One region of the Marinobacter sp. KM021 genome, then DNA from elsewhere that is predicted to be linked to it. Evidence: predicted binding sites of a transcription regulator. Region 1 holds the regulator's gene; each other region holds the start of a gene.

Region 1 (4,593 bases):
GGCTGATTGTCGATGGAGTCGAAATCGATACTCTCCTCCAGGGTCATTAGTACGCCAATAACCCGGTCAAGCCCTTCAAGACGGCAATGGGGTATGGCGATGCCCTGGCCAATACCTGTGCTGCCAAGCCGCTCGCGAGAAACCAGATTGCTGAAAATTTCGGTATCGCTGAGGGTTTCATCCTGATGATGAATCTGCTCTGCGATAGTTTCCAGCACCCGCTTTTTACTGGAGGCTGGCACCCGGCACAGCGTCAGTGCAGGAGCCAGAATGTTGTCGATAGTCAGGGATGATTCGCTCATGGATCGACTTGGATTCCGTAAAAAAAAGGCTGCGGCCGGTAAGCCCCGCCGCAGCTCGCTTCATTGAAACACCCGGTAGACTGGCGCGGAACGCGTGCTCAGCCGTTACCGTGCATCCGGTCTACGTTCTTTTCTTTGTGCTTGAGGATCTGGCGGTCCAGCTTGTCTACCAGCGCGTCAATAGCCGCGTACATATCCTCATTTTCTGCCTTTGCGTGGATCTCGCCACCGATAACATGCAGGGTGGCTTCGGCCATCTGACGTACCTTCTCAACTTCCAGCGTCACCTGACAGTTACTGATGTGGTCAAAGTGACGCTCCAGCTTCTCGAACTTGGTGTTGACGTAATCCTTCAGTGCAGGGGTCAGTTCTACGTGATGGCCTGAAATGTTGAGTTGCATAGGCGTCTCCTGTTGTCATCATGCCGGTGTTACCACCGGGCTGAGGGCCAGTGCTTCATGCACTGGCAAAATATTAAACCAGTCGTTTGCGCTCGTTCGAGGGAGGGATGTGCATGGCCTCCCGGTATTTGGCAACGGTGCGCCGGGCCACATTGATGCCCTGATCTCCAAGCATGGCTGCAATCTTGCTATCGCTCAACGGCTTTTTTGGAGTTTCTTCTGAAATCAGTTTTTTGATCATCGCACGAATTGCCGTGGAGGAACATTCGCCTCCCTCGGCGGTACTGACGTGGCTGGAGAAAAAGTACTTGAGCTCAAAGATGCCCCGGGGCGTGTGCATGTATTTTTGTGTGGTCACCCGGGAAATGGTGGACTCGTGCATTTCCACCGCCTGAGCGATGTCAGACAGGATCAACGGCTTCATGGCCTCCTCGCCGTGGTCCAGAAAGCCTTGCTGGTGTTCAACGATTCGGGTCGCCACTTTCAGAAGGGTTTCATTTCGGCTTTGCAGACTTTTGATGAACCACTTGGCTTCCTGCAACTGATCCCGCAGGTAGGTATTGTCGGCACTGCTGTCGGCCCGGCGGATAAGTGACGCATAACTGGCGTTAACCCGAATACGAGGGGCAATCTCCGGATTCAATTCCACACGCCACCGGCCCTCATGCTTCCTTACGATCACGTCTGGAATGACGTAGTCTGGTTCAGCTCGGTCAATAACATCGCCCGGCCTTGGGTTCAGGCTGGTAATCAGGGCCAGCACGTCTCTGAGCTGGTCTTCCTTCAACCGGCTGCGGCGCAGCAGTTGGGCGTAATCCCGGTTGCCCAGAAGATGCAGGAACTGGGTAACCACCAGGCGCGCCTGGCGAAGCCAGGGAGTGTCTGGCGGTAACTGGTTGAGCTGAATCAGCAGGCATTCCTGCAGGTCTCTGGCGAACACGCCGGGCGGGTCGAAGTGTTGGAGTCGGTGCAGAACCGCTTCCACTTCGTCCAGTTCCAGGGGGTCTTCTTCGGTTTCGTCCTGCAGGCCGGAATGGATTTCCTCAATCGGTGAGGTCAGGTAACCGCGCTCATCCACAGCGTCCATCAGGGCGTGGGCGATTGCCTGGTCACGCTCGCTCATGGGGGTCAGGTTGAGCTGCCATTCCAGGTGGTCCTGAAGGGTTTCGGCCGGTGAATTGCGGGTTTCGAAATCCGATTCGTTCTCGTCGTCCCCTTTGCTGGCTGGCGCCGGTGCAGACTGGTAGATATCGTCCCAGGCGGTGTCTACGGGCAGGTCGTCGGGGATGTTATCCGGGATGTCGTTTTCGGAAGCCCAGTCCGGGCCATTTTCGTTTTCATCCCAGTCAGAGGCAGCCTCGGTGGCTGGTTCATCGTGGTCGGAATCCCGGTCTTTATGTTCGTCCCAGGTATCGTCATCCGTATCGGGGGTGTCAGACTGATCGTCATCCTCGGAGGTTTCCAGCATGGGGTTGGATTCCAGTGCCTGCTGGATTTCCTGCTGGAGGTCGAGGGTGGAAAGCTGAAGCAGGCGAATGGCCTGTTGCAGCTGGGGCGTCATGGTCAGACTCTGGCCCATCTTAAGCTGTAATGAGGCTTTCATAACCATGGCTCAAGATCCATAAATCAAGGGTGTCCCGGTAGTGACGTTGCCTGCTGTCAGGCAAAAAAATTGTTATACGCTGGTTACTTGCCGCTCACTGGTATCAGTATAAGCAAGTTCTTTGCCGAGTTTACTTGCTACAGATCATCAAAACAATCAGACCTCGGTCGTCGAGGGGTTTTCTTCCGCTCACAGGTGGAACTCATCACCCAGGTAGACTTCCTTGACCTGCTGGTTGGCCAGGATGGCTTCCGCATTGCCGGAGGCGATGATATGGCCGCCGGAGACAATGTAGGCGTTTTCACAAATATCGAGGGTTTCCCGCACGTTGTGATCGGTGATCAGCACGCCAATGCCCTTGTCCCGCAAATGCCGAATGATGTGCTTGATGTCACTGACTGAAATCGGGTCTACCCCGGCGAAGGGCTCATCCAGCAGAATAAACGCAGGTTCCATGGCCAGCGCTCTGGCGATTTCGACGCGCCGCCGTTCACCACCGGACAACGCCATACCCAGGCTGTCCCGGATATGGGTGATGTGAAATTCCTCGAGCAGTTCCTCAAGTTTGGCTTCCCGCTCCGGCCGTTTCATGCCTTTTCGGGTTTCCAGAATGGCCATGATGTTGTCGCGCACGGTTAGTTTGCGGAATACCGAGGCTTCCTGGGGCAGGTAGCCGATGCCTTTGCGTGCCCGGCCATGCATGGGCAGGGGCGTGATGTCCTGGCTGTCAATGGTGATTCGGCCGCGGTCGGAGGGTACAAGCCCGACAATCATGTAAAAACAGGTAGTTTTCCCTGCTCCGTTGGGGCCGAGCAGGCCTACGATTTCTCCGGACCGGATTTCCAGAGACACATCCAGAACCACTTTTTTCTGTTTGTAGCTTTTTGCCAGGTTGCTGGCCCTGAGAACTGCCATCAGTAACCTATTCGTCTGTGAGGTTGCTGGAGCCGCGAGGCTGAATCACCATTTCCACCCGGCCAGAGCTTTCTTCCGAAGGCGTGCCGCCTTCTGCCGTGACCACCCTGCGCACGGTGTCGTATTGGATGACGTCGCCCCGGAACACATTGTTGCCTTGCTCAATCACTGCCTGGCGCTCGAACGTCAGCCGGTTTTCCGCCGCTGACCAGGTGATGGTCCGCGCCCGGGCGTCTGTCATGGCTTCACCTTCCCGTGCCGGCTGGCGATATCGGGCGGGTTCGCCGTTCGCCTCAATCCGGCTGAGACCTTCGGGGCTTCGGTACAGCACCACCCGCTCTGCGTTCAGCTGGGTGGCCCCCTGGACCAGTTCAACGTCACCGGTGTAGATGGCGGTCCCTTCGGTATCGTCCAGGCGGGCGGAATCAGCGCTGACCTTGATGGGGGTGTCGGAATCCAGATCAAACGCGGTTGCCGGGCTGGCCAGCATCAGTGCGGCCAGCATGACCGGCAGTCGGTGTGTGCGCTTACCTGATGGTTTCATATTGCCCTTCCACCCGGGAGTTGAGTTCCAGTATGCGTTCGTTTACCCAGGCTTTCATGCCATTGGCCTGGGTAACGCCGAACGGTTCGGTAATGGTGACCGGTTGATCGGTGTATACCGTGCCCTGGCGGTTATCCAGGGTCAGTGATTCGGTTTTCAGAGTGGCTTCAGAGTCGCCGGTTTGCCGGAGTACGACAACGTTGCCCGTCAAGGTCACCTGATCATCGTCTTGCCGGAGGCTACCTTCATCCGCTTCGATTATCCATGGTGGGGTGGCCTGTTCGCTGAAAATCCTGGCTCTTGGGGCATTCATGGTGGCGTAGTTGGTGTCTTCAAACTGCTCAATTCGGGGGCTGGATATCGACATCTTCAGGTTGCCGTGTTCGTCCCAGGTTGTGTAGCGGCCCTCGATGATAAAACTGTCGGGTTCCGACGGGCCCCTGAGTTCTGCGGCATCGCCCCGCACACTGTCACCTTCCTCGTTCTGCCACATCAGGAAGACGGTGGCGAGAACCGTGGCTGCCAGCGCCAGGGTTCGAACCCAGGGTTTGCGAACGATGTCCGACAGGGCCCCCGGGATCATGACGGCTTGCCCAGATAGGGGGCCAGAGTAGCGTCCAGCCGGTTCTGCGCCCAGAGTATCAGGTCACATGCTTCACGCACGGCGCCATGCCCTCCCGGGGCCTGGGTGCAATAGTCGGCTTGCTGACGCACCAGCCAGTAGCCGTTGGGTACACTGATGCCCAGGCCGGCGAATGTCAGGGCGGGCAGATCTGGCAGATCATCGCCCATATAGGCAATCTGGTCCGGAGCGATATCCATGCCTGC
Region 2 (4,593 bases), 2.3 Mb from region 1:
TCGATTGCGGCGAGGTTGTCGGCGGTGGGAGGTCTCACCCGCTGTGCGAGGTGGAGTTTGAGCTGAAGTCTGGAAGCCCTTCGTTGCTGTTCAGCTGGGCCAAGGCGCTTGCTGTCGAAGTGCCGGTTTTGGTAAACCTGATCAGCAAGGCGGAGCATGGCTATTATCTAGCGGGTATCACCGGCAGAGAAGCACGGGTAGCAGAAGACGGGGAGTGTGTGAACGGGTTCCTGCGGGCGTTGAGTGACTCTTGGCTTACAGGGGCTGTGCTGGTATTGCCGGAAGACTGTTTCAGAAAGCTAACTCAGAAATCCACGGAGTCAGGATGTCATGCTACATGGCGCGAGGTAGAGGGCTTTCTGAAATCGGGATGCAACACCCGAGATCTGCTTGATCATGTGCCGCGCCTGGGTTTCCTCCAGTTGGCCTTGGCGGAAGGCTGACGGTGCACAGAAAAAAGGGGCCGGATAACCGACCCCTCTCTGCACTACTGCCTGTGTTATCCGGGCAGATAACGTTTCAGAACGATTTGGTCCAGCCTACCCAAACCTGCGGTTTGTCAGCGCGTGGGCTGCCGAAGGGAGAATCGCTTTTGCTGATGTCCGCGTAATCGACGTTAAGGCTGAACTCGCCCAATTCGCTCGCATCCTTTGCAAGGCTGGCTGAGTAGTGTACGTAACTGGCATCTTCAAAGCCGGCCTTACCATCAACATCGAAATCATAGTAGCCAACGGTGAAAGACGCTGCGAAATCGTTCGCCAGTGGGAGCGAGGCAGAGCCGTAGTAGTAGATGTCGCCCTCATCGAAAACGTCGTCCTGGTTTTCACTATGAGCAGTGTATGCTACACCGACGGCAAAGTTACCCAGCCCGATCTCGCCATAAATTTCACCGAAATCGATGTTTTCCGGGGCATCGGTGTAGGCGTAGTAGATGTAGCCGACATCATACGCGATGCCCTCCACTTCTCCCGCGAAACCCAGGTAGAGATCCAGTTCGTGCGTGGCCTCGTCGCCAAAGTCTATCGTGGAAACCCATGTTCCGGCGTAAAGCCCGCTTGCGTCTTCGTAGTCAACGCCGCCCTGAATGGCGGAGGCACCTTCTGTCTGGGTGAGGCCCCGGAACATGTAGTTGCTCACGGCACCAATATTTGCAGACAATTCTGCGTGGGCGATACTTGGCACGGCCAGCGTCCCGAGCAGGGAAGCAGTGAGTACCGAAGCAGTTAGGTTGTATGCGTTGCGTCTCATAGGATACCTCTTGGATCGATTGATTAACTCACGGTTGACAAAGCACAGTCGATGCCAATAAATGAAACTGCATATAAATCAAAAGCGTGCGTGAAGCCTCCGTTGTTGGGGTTGCTGAGTTATCCCAATGCGCACTAACTCGGGGCGTCAGCTTTTTGCGGCTGCACCAGATTGTATCACGGAGTGGTGCGTCAGCTATGACAGGCTCAGAAGCGCTGTTGCCACGCTGAAGTAAATCAGCACGCCGCTGACGTCGGCAATGGTTGTTATCAGTGGCGTACTTGCCGTTGCCGGGTCGAACTTCAGCTTATCCAGCAGGAAAGGCAGCAGCATACCAATGAGGCTGCCCACCATCACCACAGCGATCATGGTAACCGCCACCACAAAGGCAATCTCCGGCCCGGCCCGCATAAAGCCAACCACCATTACGGCGGCAGCCATGGTGATCCCCAGGGCACTGGCTACCAGGGTTTCTTTGCCTAGCAGTTTGCCCCAGTCGGCTACCGTGACATCGCCGGTGGCCATACCCCGTACCATCAGCGTGGCGGACTGCGCCCCGGCATTACCGGCGCTGGCGACCAGAAGCGGCATGAAGAACAGCAACGCAATGTGTTCGGAAATAATGTCTTCAAAATAGGCAATGCCGGCCCCGGTAAAGATGTTGGCAAATACCAGAATTACCAACCATTGCACCCGCGAGCGGTAGAGCGAGAACGGCGTTGCATCCCTCAGGCCGGTTTCCAGTTTGCCTACAGTGGCGCCTTTGTGGATGTCTTCGGTGGCTTCTTCTTCGGCAACATCCATGGCGTCATCGTAGGTGACGATGCCCACCAGCCGTTCGTCCTGATCCAGAATTGGCAGTGCCAGCAAGTCGTAGCGTGATATCAGTCGGGCCACTTCTTCCTGGGGAGTGTCGGTGCTGGCGGTCACCAGACCAGTAGCAATCAGGTCATCCACCGGCGTGCCGGGCATCGCGGTAATCAGGTTCCGAAGGGAAACTGCACCCACCAGTTTGTGCTGGTTATCGATCACGTACGCCTGGTAGATGGTTTCTTTATCCGGCGCGGTGTTTCTGAGCAGGTTAATCGCCGCGCTGGCGGACATGCCGGTGCTGATCACCGCGTATTCCGAGCTCATCAGTGCGCCGGCGGTGCCTTCCTCAAAGCTTGCCAGGCGCCGAAGGTCTTCCCGTTCTTTGCTGGCGAGGGACTGGAACAGGGCGTGCTGGCGGTTCTCATCCAGCAGGTTGAAGAAGTCGGCCCGTTCGTCCGAGGGCATGGCGGTTACCAGCTCAGCTAGGTCTTGGGTGGGCAAGAGCTCCGCGATCAACGTTTGGGTGTTGGGGCCGATATAACCGAATACCTTGGCGCTTTGCTCTGTTGTCAGGGCCCGGAGAAGGCGGATGCCTTCCTCGTTATCCGGGTTTTCTTCAACAAACTCCGCGAGGTCGGCGGCATTGAAGGTGGCCGCCGCGGCCTGAATCTGCGCCTCGTCACGGGTGGCGATGGCCTCAAATAGGGGCTGGTAGAATTCGGAGTCCAAGTATGACATTAGTTACCTTACTCTTTCGGAGTCATCGCTTCGGCTTTCTGCTCGTTGTCACTGTGCAGGTCTCGCCACTGCTTGAGGAATTCCCGGTACCGGTCCAGGGCCTCCTCAACCACAGAGACTGATGGGGTGTCTGTTGATCGGACCAGCACAATCAGTCCCTTGCCCTCGACCTCTTCATTGGTGGGAGGGTGGCAAATCACTTCATTGTCGTGATCGATATACGCCAGGGCAGTGCCTATGCCGTGGCGCACGAGTGCGCTGACAATGTCTGCCCAGACCAGGTCGTCCAACTCCAGATCATAGCGGTGAGGATGGTCGCGTTCGTAATTGAACATGTCTTCCAGCACCTTCTCGGAACCCGGCGCCACCACGGCGCGAACCATGATCTCCGGGTAGGTGCGAACTGGACGGATCGTGGTGCGCACCCCAAGTGTTTTGAAACGGTCGCGATTGTGATCACTCACGCATTCCACGGTGGTTCGCCCGCCCAGGTTGGATTCTACCAATCTGTGGGCGATATCGAAGGTCAGGCTGTCCGAGAATGGATCGGATTCGTCTGCGGCGAGCACAATGATGTGTTTGGCGCTGCCGGCATGCACCGCTTTCAGGGCTTCTGGATCGTTACCCGCGCCATGAAAATGGACCATTCCGCAGTCGGACAGTTCTGCAGGTAATCCGCCCGGGAACTGACGGGTCAGCAGCATGATGGGTACCGTGTGGTACTCGGGCACGGATCGGATCTGGGAGGCGAAGCGCATGAAGTACTGCTCGCCGCCACTGCGAGGGGTGTTAATGATTACGATGTGATCTTTCATGTTGTAAATCCAGCGTCCGGTCAGGATTCGTTCACGGCGGTAGAACCGGTATTCAATATAGTCGCTGACGATCAACGTCAGCAGCGTGATGGCACTGATAAACATCAGCAGGATGGTGCTCAGGCGGCCAACGGTGGTTTCTGGTGCGAAATCGCCGTAGCCCACGGTGACCAGAGTGGTCATGGTCATCCACGCTGCCTCGAACAGCGTCAGAGGCTCTGCCGCCCAGATAATCAGTATCTGGGTGATGAGCAAGCAGCCCAGTATGACAAAGAGCCGCCGCATACGATTGCGGATCAGGCCGCCCATGGGCAGGTGAGACTGCGTATGTTCGGGATTCAGCGGGCGGCGATTGCGCATCATAGAGTTGGCGTGCCTGTTCAGTCCTTGGCGAGTTCGTTATACAGTACCGGAAATATATCAGAGAGACAGGGGTTTGCGTTATGTCTGAGCCTTGGGGTTCATTGCCAGCGGAACTGGCCAACGATGTGTCAGGTTGTTGGGCTTCGATATTCCCGGACGGGATTCCAGGCTGGTTGACCGATGACGCAGACCTGACGGAAGCCGATATTGCCGAAGCCTTTGCCCGAAGCCTGTTCTTGCGGCAAACCATAGAGCGACATTCTGAGCAGATTCGCTCGGCGGTACAGGTACGGCCACTGCAAGAACCCACCACCGAATCCTGGCTGGCGGAGCGCTGGGCGTCTTTCCGGGGCTCGGTGGATTCTGAACCGGCGTTGCACGCCGCACTCAGGCAATTCCGGCGGGAGATCCAGTTCCGGATTATCTGGCGGGACCTCCTTAAATGGGCCGACCTTCAGGAAACCATCGCCGCCACCAGTGCGTTCGCCGATACCTGTATTGATGGCGCGCTGGATTGGCTGTACGAACAGGCTTGTGAAGAGTCCGGCACGCCCTGGGGCAAAGACCCGGTAACCGGTGAGGAAGCTCCCCAGAAAATGGTGGTGCTGGGCATGGG
Region 3 (4,593 bases), 870 kb from region 1:
CAGCCGATGAGTGCCCTTGATCAGTGGAGGGTACTGTTCGATAAGCTCCGCTGCCAGGGGGGTTAGCTCGGGCCAGTACGACAGGGCCTTTTCGAGGTCCTGACGGCGCAGGGGAAATCGCTCTACCGACACAAAGTGCAGAATGGCGCTGTCATCGGCCGAGCGCCACTTTAACCATTCCGCCCAGGCGGCGAGAAAATTCAGGCCCGTGCCAAAACCGGTTTCAGCAATCACAAAGTGGCTGGCGTCTGGTACCTGCTGGAACCGCTCCGGCAACTGGTTATGCCCGATAAAAACATGCCGGGTTTCTGCCAGGCCGTCGTCCCTGCTGAAATATACGTCTCCAAACCGGGTGGATTCGGGCACGCCGTCGCGCCAGACAAGTTCTGCCGGCTCCATGGCCGGCGGCAGGCAGGGGGAATGCATGGTGCTCAGTCTTCAGTGTTAACCAGAGTCACTTTCTCGATGACGACAGCCTGAACCGGAACATCCGCCATGCCCTGGCGATGTCCGGTTTGTACGCCGGCAATCTTGTCGATCACGCCCATACCCTCGGTGACCTTGCCAAAGACCGCGTAGCCCGCACCACGCACACCAGCATTCAGGAAATCGTTTTTGGCGACGTTAACAAAGAACTGAGAGGTTGCTGAGTTTGGGGAGCTGGTTCGGGCCATGGCCACGGTGCCCCGAAGATTAGGCAGGGTTGCTGAGGCTTCGTTAACGATGGGGTTTTTGGTCTGTTTGCGGGCCATGGTTTCGGTAAATCCGCCGCCCTGAATCATAAAGCCGGGAATCACCCGGTGAAAGATCGTGCCGTCGTAGAATCCGTCTTCGACATAGGAGAGGAAATTCTCCACGGTTTTGGGGGCTACGTCAGGGCGCAACTCAAGCTCAAAGGCCCCTTCAGAGGTAACAAAGCGAACCTTCGGCAGCTCTTCGGCCTGAATCGGAGTGGCCAGCATCAGGGCTGCGATGGCGGCAAACAGGACGGACATCACAGTTGATACGGGTTTTACGATATTTGTCATTTCAGAGGCTCTCACAGTTTCAGTTGTTATCAGGAATCCTGAGACAATCCGGATAGAACAAAATTAGCGAAGATCTTAACAGATCCTTACCTGAATAAGTGCAAATCAGAACAGCGTAGGCCAGGGGATTGGGCTACGCTTTAATCATTATCAATACCGGGCCTGGTTGTACGGTGATCACTCTGAATGCAGGAGGAGCCTAGTGAGAATCCGTAAGGGGTTTGAAGAAAAGTCCCGGCTTGGCCGGTTGTTGATCAATCGCGGCTATTTGTCGGAAGGTCAGCTGGACGAGGCGTTGTTGTTGCAGCGGGAAACCGGGCAGCGCCTGGGCGAAGTGTTGATCGCCGCTGGCTGGGTGACTGAAAAAGAACTGCATCGTGTTCTCAAACACCAGGCCCGTTATCGTAATGCGGCAGCGCTGGTTACCATGGTGACGTTGCCGTTTCAGCCGTTGGTGTCGCTGGCGGCCGGCAATACCAGCGCGGCATCCCTGCCTGCGCAGGCCGGTCAGTTATATGAAAAGGGGGACTTTGCGCCTCTGTCTGACAGCGATATGGCCGGCGTAACGGCTCAAAGCAGTGTGGGCTTGCTGGAGCGTATTGAAACGGTTGCCGCAATGCCGGGAAATGCTGGCGGTGCGGTTGATGATCCGGAACTCGCCGGACTCGACTCAGTAGAGGGAATCAAGCTGGCCGCCAACATTTTTGTGCCAGTGCTCAGTTTCCTCGATTCCGATCTGACCATCTCTGGTGTTCACTACAGGGAGGGTGAGCCCCGCTATTCCATTCGAGAGGATGGCGCCCTGAGGCTGGCGTTTCCCGAGCGGATTGAGGAGATCCGGATGGACAACATCCGCGTGAGTGGCAATCACAGTCCATCCATGGGGAACGTCAGCATTCACAACATACGGTTTCATCCGGATTCCCAGATGACGATCTACACCCGTTAATGCACGGGTAAGGTGAGTCTAACGAAAAACGCCCGGATAGCCCATCCGGGCGTTTTTGTTTGCCGGGTCGGTCAGGCGCTGGCTAGAATGTTGCCGCTGGATACACTGGTTTGTTCGCCCTTGGCACCATAAAGCTTCTGTTGGGCAGAGGCGCCACGGAAGATGTCCGTGAGCCTCGTCAGGCGTTTTTGAAGGTGTCCGACAACACGACCGTTGTTCTGGTTCAGTTCCTGGCAAGCACGAAGGCGCCCATCGGCGGTTTTCCAGAGTTGGTACAGGTCTTCCATGCCACCGGCACGGATAAATCTGGAGGGCTCGCCGGCATCCGGTCGGTACCCCATGTTCACCAACAGGCGGATCTTTTGTTTCGCACGCTCACGGATATCCGTCAGGATGTTGTTTTTCTGAGTGGTGATTTCCTGGAGCGGAGCGATGTCGGAGGACGCCAGGAGTTGTTTTTCCTGGTTGAGAAGATCCGCCAGGGTTTCAAGCTGGCGGATGTCTTCTGAGAGAAGGGTCTTCAATTCAATGATTGCAGCCATGTTTTACTCACCCGAAAATGCTTTTATCCATCTCAAGCATTTTCTGGGCCAGTTTCTCTGCATCAATTTTGTAGGTGCCATCTTCCAGTGCTGCGCGAATCTGCGCAATGCGGTCGTCGTCCATTTCCGGGTAATCGCCCAGTTTCTGTTCCAGCTGCTTCAGGTTTTTGGCCTGATTACTGAGACTGACGTTGTCGCCGCGTGCAGCCGTGCTTTGAGCCTTTGCCTGCTCTCCAGCCGTGGAGGGCGCACTCTGGCTGCCTGTTGCTTTGTCGGCCGTGGTTCTGGTGGTGTTGACCTGGCCGGGGCCAATTCCATTTAAGTCAACTGACATAAGGGTACCTGCTTGCCTGTGGCCACCTTCAGAGGTGGCGGAATCGAGTTTATGTCTGCTTATCGGCAGCGTTTAGCCGACCTTTAGAATAAAACGGAAAAAATTTGCCGCTGGGCACGGATTTGCCGTTACATGGCAATTTCCACCCGGCCAGGAGCCGTGACCGTTGCCCGAACCGTGCGTGCTGATTGCAGATTCTCAACCATCACTTGCTCGCCGACACTGGCACTGGCCAGGGCCTTGCCTCGGGAACTGACCGAGAACACCGCGGATTTGGCGGTGATGATAACATGATCGCCCCGCTCAACGGCATTGGGAGCTTCGAGCAGGTCCGGCGTCAGCACCGACCCTGCATTAACTGGTCGCCTCACCAGCATGCCGGATACCTGTTCAATATCCGTGAGAATGCCCCTGCGGCTGGCGTTGATCTGCACCTGCTTTTCCTGCAACAGTTCACCGCTGATGCGCTCACCGCGGGCCAAAGGCCGAGCCGCAACAAGGGCAGGGCCGTGTACTTCGACACTGGCTGTGACGAACATCCGCCATGGCCGCTCCCCGGCACAGGACACCATTACCGATGGCGATGTCGTCCTGAGGGGGTCATTGGTAAATGCGGTTTCGAGTGCCCGTTCGCAAGCAGCCAGGCTAAGCCGGCTATCGATGCTGCCGACAGTGAAGTTCACCTCGTATTGTTGTTGGCGCTGCTGGTCGGCCCAGGCTTCGATAAATTGACCGGCGGCATCGCGTATCTCGCTTGCGGTGGTGGCCGCAGCGACCGCATTCAGGCCCAGGTTATATAGGCAAAAGGTCGCCAAAAAGATGGTTCGCATCTGCACGGCTTTGTCCTATGCTGTCAGTTAGGCGCATTTACAAGAATTCCGTTAAGGAAAACGCCATCGGAGCCGTTAACCCTAATTGGATGCTGGGCGTCAATGTTTTGGCCCAGATTCGCGTAAACAAGCAGTTAGTATTGTTTGAGCAAATTCTGTGCCGGTCTTCGGCATGCCGGGAGTATAAAATTATGGCAGGGGTGTTGGACAGCGTTAACCAGCGTACGCAGCTGGTTGGTCAGAACCGGCTTGAGCTGTTGTTGTTCCGTTTGCGGGGGCGGCAGCTATACGGGATTAACGTTTTCAAGGTGAAGGAGGTCCTTCAATGCCCGAAATTGTCATCGATTCCTAATAGCCGCCAGGTGGTTCGGGGCGTGTCCCATATCCGTGGCGAGACCATTCCCATCATCGACCTGAGCATGGCCATAGGCATGGCAGGCATTCCACAGGAAGAGCTGACAACAAGCTTTGTGATCATTACTGAGTACAACCGCAAAACTCAGGGCTTTCTGGTGACTGGTGTCGACCGGATCATGAATATGAACTGGGAAGATATCCTCCCGCCACCCAAGGGGGCTGGCAAGGATGTGTACTTGACGGCGGTCACCAAGATTGATGACAAACTTGTAGAAATCATAGATGTAGAAAAGATTCTTGCAGAAGTTTCTCCGCTCAGGGAAGATGTCACCGAAGAGCTGAAAACTCGCAGCGCCGAGCGTGTGCCCGGACATTTGCCGGTACTGGTTGTTGATGATTCGTCTGTGGCGAGGCGCCAGATCGAGCGCTGCCTGACCGCGATTGGAATGGAAGTGGTCACAAAGAATGACGGCAAACAGGCGTTGAACTATCTCAAGGAGATCACGGGGGATGGTTCCAGTGCCCGAGACCACTTATCGTTGATCATTTCCGA
Region 4 (4,593 bases), 1.6 Mb from region 1:
GGCAGGTTCGAAACCGGTACCAGGCGGGCGCGGCCATCGGGCGTGGGAAAGCGACCATCGGAGAACAGCCGGCGGGTCTGCAACCAGGCACCGGGATTGCCCCCGGTAAGCGGCCACTGCACGGGTTGGAGCCGGTCATATTCCGTGGAACTCAGCTTGGCCAGGGCGGAAATATCAAACACTCTCTCACCGCCGTTACCGTAACCGGACAGTGCCGCGTGTTCTCTGAAAATCTCCGCAGGTTCCTGGTAGTCAAAGGCGTGACCATAACCGAGCGCCTGGGCGATATCCCGGATGATTCGCCAATCCGGCCGGACACCCTCTGGCACTGGCAAAAATCGACGCTGGCGTGAAATGCACCGTTCCGAGTTGGTCACGGTACCGTCCTTCTCGCCCCAACCGGCAGCAGGCAACAGAATATCGGCAAACGCCGTGGTATCGGTCTGGGCCACGCAGTCTGACACTATAAGCGTCTCGCATCGCGCAAGGGCCTCCCTGACCCGGGCGTTGTCGGGCAGGCTGACCGCAGGATTGGTGCCCATCACCCAGAGCACCCGGATGTCGCCCCGATGAACGGCTTCAAACAGATCCACCGCCTTATAGCCCGGTCCCGCTGCCAACTTTTCACTGTGCCAGAAGTCGGCAACCCGTTGCACCGCGCCCGGCGTGTCGTAATCCATGTGGGCCGCCAGGGTGTTGGCCAGACCGCCCACTTCCCGCCCACCCATGGCGTTGGGTTGACCGGTGAGTGAAAACGGACTGGCACCGGGCCGGCCAACGCGCCCTGTGGCCAGGTGGCAGTTGATAATAGCGTTGGCTTTGTCGGTGCCAGCCACCGACTGATTGATGCCCTGGGAAAAGGCGGTGACTGTCCGATCGGTCTCGGCAAACCACCGATAGAAGCGTTCCACATCCGCAGCCCGAAGGTCACATCCGCGGGCGACCGCCAGTATCGAAGGCGCACAGGCGCGGGCCACACTCAGAGTCTCCTCGAATCCATTGCAATGCTGTTCCAGGTACTGTGTGGCCAGGGCTCCGTGGTCATGCAGCCAAACCAGCAAGCCATTGAACAGCAGGGTGTCGGTTCCCGGCCGCAGTTGCAGGTGCAGGTCAGCCATCTCTGTGGTTGCGGTTTGCCTTGGGTCAATGGCTACCACTTTGCGCCCGGGCCGGTGGGACGCTTTTATCCGCTGATAAAGTACCGGATGCGTCCAGGCGGCATTACTGCCCGCCAGCACCAGCAAGTCCGCCAGCTCGAGGTCCTCATAACAGCCGGGCACGCAGTCCTCACCAAACGCCCTCTTGTGGGCTGCCACGGCAGACGACATGCACAACCGGGAATTGGTATCCACGTGCGGGGTGCCAATAAAGCCCTTGGCCAGCTTGTTGGCAATGTAATAGTCCTCTGTGAGCAGCTGGCCAGACAGGTAAAAAGCCACAGACTCCGGGCCATGGTCTCTGACCGAAACACGGATGGCCTCCGCTACCCGGTCAATAGCTTCCGACCACTCAACGTTATGCCCTGCCACACGAGAGGCCAGCAACCGGTCGTGTCCGGTCACGGTCTCATGCAACGCCGAGCCTTTGACGCAAAGGCGGCCCTTATTGGCCGGGTGCCCTACATCGCCCTGAACGCCGTCAGGTTTCGCCAGAACACCACAGCCCACACCGCAATAAGGGCAGGTGGTGGCGGTACTTCCGGGAGTGGTTCGGCGGTTTTTCATGATCAATCCTCTGCTTTACCCATAAAAAAGCCCGCCATCCGGGGTCTGTTTCCAGAGCCGGGGCGGGCTTCTTTGCCAAAATTGTCTGTTTTATGGAAAGCAATAACGGGGCCAGCGATTGCCAAAACAGCACTTGCCCGGCCGGCCTTGTGGCAGCGCCCGGGCTACGGCCTTGTTCAGCAGATCCATCGGCTCCGGCAGGCCGGGATACACTTCTGCCTTGAGGTTTCACATTGGTGCGAAATCGCTCAGGTTGCACCAAAAACAGACCGGGCTCGATTGGCGTTTTCCTCGCTCAACACGGAAGGGAATATCAAGCCTTTGAAAACTATGAATATTAAAAAATGGCACGGCTTATGCTGAGGTAACAGCGAATCATCAAGACATCACATCTCTCGTTCTAAGGCATTGGCGCCTGCTCTCCGGAAACGGAGGGTGGGCGTTTTTTTTGCGCGCCAGAAAAGAGAGACACAGAGAGGTAACAGCATGAACACACGCCGTCATCAACTCAGGGGCTTGCTCACAGCCGCGCTGATTGGGCTGAGCACACTGGCCCAGGCGAGCATCGGGCCGGCCGAGAAACCAGACCTGAAACTGGGCTTCATCAAACTCACCGATATGGCGCCACTGGCGGTTGCCTGGGAACAGGGCTACTTCCTGGACGAAGGCCTGTTCGTGGAACTGGAGGCCCAGGCCAACTGGAAAGTGCTGCTGGACCGGGTGATCACCGGCGAGCTGGACGGTGCCCACATGCTAGCCGGCCAGCCTTTGGGCGCGTCCATTGGCTATGGCACTCAGGCCAACATCATTACCGCCTTCAGCATGGACCTCAACGGCAACGCGATTACCGTGTCCAACGCAGTGTGGGAAACGATGAAGCCCCACCTGGACATGGATGGCGACAAACCCGCCCACCCGATCTCCGCGAGCGCACTGAAACCGGCGGTGGAGCAATCCCTGAGCAAAGGCGAGCGGTTCCGGATGGGCATGGTGTTCCCGGTGTCCACCCACAACTACGAACTCCGCTACTGGCTGGCGGCCGGCGGCCTGAATCCCGGCTTCTACGCCCCACAGCGGGGTGATACCAGTGGCACCTTGCAGGCCGATGTTCATCTGTCCGTCACCCCGCCACCGCAAATGCCGGCCACCATGGAAGCTGGCACCATTCAGGGCTACTGCGTGGGCGAACCCTGGAATCAGCAGGCGGTGTTCAAGGGCATCGGGGTGCCGGTCATCACCGATTATGAGATCTGGCCAAACAACCCTGAGAAAGTCTTTGGCGTGACCGAGACCTGGGCAGAGAAGCATCCCAATACCCACCTGCGGTTGTTGCGGGCACTGATCCGCGCGGCTTACTGGCTGGATGAAAACGACAACGCAAACCGCCAGGAAGCGGTAGAGCTCCTTTCCCGCTCCAGCTATGTGGGCGCAGACAAAGACGTGATCGCCAACTCCATGACCGGCACCTTCGAATACGAGAAAGGGGATGTGCGGGAGGTTCCGGACTTCAACGTGTTCTTCCGCTATCACGCCACTTACCCCTATCCCTCTGATGCAATCTGGTATCTGACCCAGATGCGCCGGTGGGGCCAGATTCCGGACGCCAAGCCAGATGACTGGTACATGCAGACCGCAGCCAGGGTATACCGGGGTGATCTGTATGCTCAGGCCGCGCAGTCACTGATCGATGATGGTGTGATGAACGCCAGTGACTTCCCTGACTTTGACGCTGAAAACTTTGAACGCCCCTTCCAGGGCGAGCTGATTGACGGCGTGCCTTTCACACCCCGTGAACCGAACGCTTACATAGACCGCTTTGATATTGGGCTGAAAGGCACCGAGACACCGTAAGGGGGCACAACATGAGCACTTTTAGCATAAGGATTGGCCAGTCGATGGCTGCCAGGAGCCGCAACTTCCTCGCCCGGCTGAGCCCAAATGAATTGGTGGCAGCTGGCAAAGAGGCTTTGCTGCCCTTGATCGGAATTCTGGTGTTTCTGGGATTCTGGCATCTGGCAGCACCCCAGGTGCAGACGTCCCTTGGCGCCTTTCCGGGGCCGGCTCAGGTCTGGGAGCAGGCGGGGCAACTCTGGCAAGAGCACGCCAACCAGCGGGAACGCGCCAGCCAGTTCATCGCCATGCAGGAGCAGCGTAATGCCAGGATTCTGGCTGACAACCCGGAGGCGGAGGTGCGGATCCGGTCTTATCCCGGCGCACCCACTTTTATCGATCAGATCGGTACCAGCCTGGTCACGGTGTTGTCTGGATTTGCCCTGGCCACGCTGATTGCGGTGCCCCTGGGAATTGTGTTCGGTCTTAACCGGTATTTTCAGGCGGCGGTCAACCCGCTGATCCAGATCTTCAAGCCGGTGTCGCCCCTGGCCTGGCTGCCACTGGTGACCATGGTGGTGTCTGCCACGTACGTGAGTGATGACCCGATGTTCCAGAAGTCGTTTCTGACGTCGATGATCACGGTCACCCTATGCAGTTTGTGGCCGACGCTGATCAATACCAGCGTTGGGGTGGCGGCGGTGAATCCGGACCTGCTGAATGTGTCGAAGGTGCTGAAGCTGTCGTTCTGGACCCACGTTCGCAAGGTGGTGCTGCCTTCGTCGGTACCGATGATTTTTACCGGGTTGAGGGTGTCTTTGGGTATTGCCTGGATGGTGCTGATTGCGGCGGAGATGCTGGCGCAGAGTCCTGGGCTTGGGAAGTTTGTGTGGGATGAGTTTCAGAATGGCAGCAGCCAGTCGTTGAGTCGGATCATGGTGGCGGTGCTGGCCATCGGGTTTATCGGGTTTTTGCTGGATCGGGTGATGCTGTTGATTCAGAAAAAGGTGGCCTGGAATGAGTGATCGAACTATGGAGC

The links. The regulator sigma-54, encoded in region 1, starts transcription at its own class of promoters, with help from an activator protein. The targets are predictions, from matches to a motif close to ANTGGCATNNANNTTGCTNT.
Region 2: a site for sigma-54 is predicted at 1,288-1,307, ahead of RVM24_RS20790 (TorF family putative porin). Genes of this name have one in related genera too.
Region 3: a site for sigma-54 is predicted at 3,829-3,848, ahead of flgA (flagellar basal body P-ring formation chaperone FlgA). Genes of this name have one in related genera too.
Region 4: a site for sigma-54 is predicted at 2,003-2,022, ahead of RVM24_RS17395 (CmpA/NrtA family ABC transporter substrate-binding protein). Genes of this name have one in related genera too.

Annotation. Positions count from the first base shown of each region.
Region 1 covers NZ_CP136129.1:2,169,774-2,174,366, reverse strand. The annotation lists gene ptsN (PTS IIA-like nitrogen regulatory protein PtsN) at 1-302, opposite strand, end outside; gene hpf (ribosome hibernation promoting factor) at 401-703, opposite strand; gene RVM24_RS10210 (RNA polymerase factor sigma-54) at 777-2,306, opposite strand; gene lptB (LPS export ABC transporter ATP-binding protein) at 2,496-3,221, opposite strand; gene lptA (lipopolysaccharide transport periplasmic protein LptA) at 3,229-3,765, opposite strand; gene lptC (LPS export ABC transporter periplasmic protein LptC) at 3,749-4,348, opposite strand; gene RVM24_RS10190 (KdsC family phosphatase) at 4,345-4,593, opposite strand, start outside.
Region 2 covers NZ_CP136129.1:4,439,292-4,443,884, forward strand. The annotation lists gene RVM24_RS20785 (CYTH domain-containing protein) at 1-443, shown strand, start outside; gene RVM24_RS20790 (TorF family putative porin) at 520-1,248, opposite strand; gene mgtE (magnesium transporter) at 1,444-2,799, opposite strand; gene RVM24_RS20800 (potassium channel protein) at 2,808-3,977, opposite strand; gene glnE (bifunctional [glutamate--ammonia ligase]-adenylyl-L-tyrosine phosphorylase/[glutamate--ammonia-ligase] adenylyltransferase) at 4,058-4,593, shown strand, end outside.
Region 3 covers NZ_CP136129.1:1,297,187-1,301,779, reverse strand. The annotation lists gene mnmC (bifunctional tRNA (5-methylaminomethyl-2-thiouridine)(34)-methyltransferase MnmD/FAD-dependent 5-carboxymethylaminomethyl-2-thiouridine(34) oxidoreductase MnmC) at 1-426, opposite strand, end outside; gene RVM24_RS06110 (peptidylprolyl isomerase) at 432-1,028, opposite strand; gene RVM24_RS06105 (pilus assembly protein PilB) at 1,231-1,977, shown strand; gene RVM24_RS06100 (flagella synthesis protein FlgN) at 2,049-2,519, opposite strand; gene flgM (flagellar biosynthesis anti-sigma factor FlgM) at 2,527-2,853, opposite strand; gene flgA (flagellar basal body P-ring formation chaperone FlgA) at 2,982-3,683, opposite strand; gene RVM24_RS06085 (chemotaxis protein CheV) at 3,875-4,593, shown strand, end outside.
Region 4 covers NZ_CP136129.1:3,723,233-3,727,825, reverse strand. The annotation lists gene RVM24_RS17400 (molybdopterin-dependent oxidoreductase) at 1-1,724, opposite strand, end outside; gene RVM24_RS17395 (CmpA/NrtA family ABC transporter substrate-binding protein) at 2,211-3,575, shown strand; gene RVM24_RS17390 (ABC transporter permease) at 3,587-4,579, shown strand.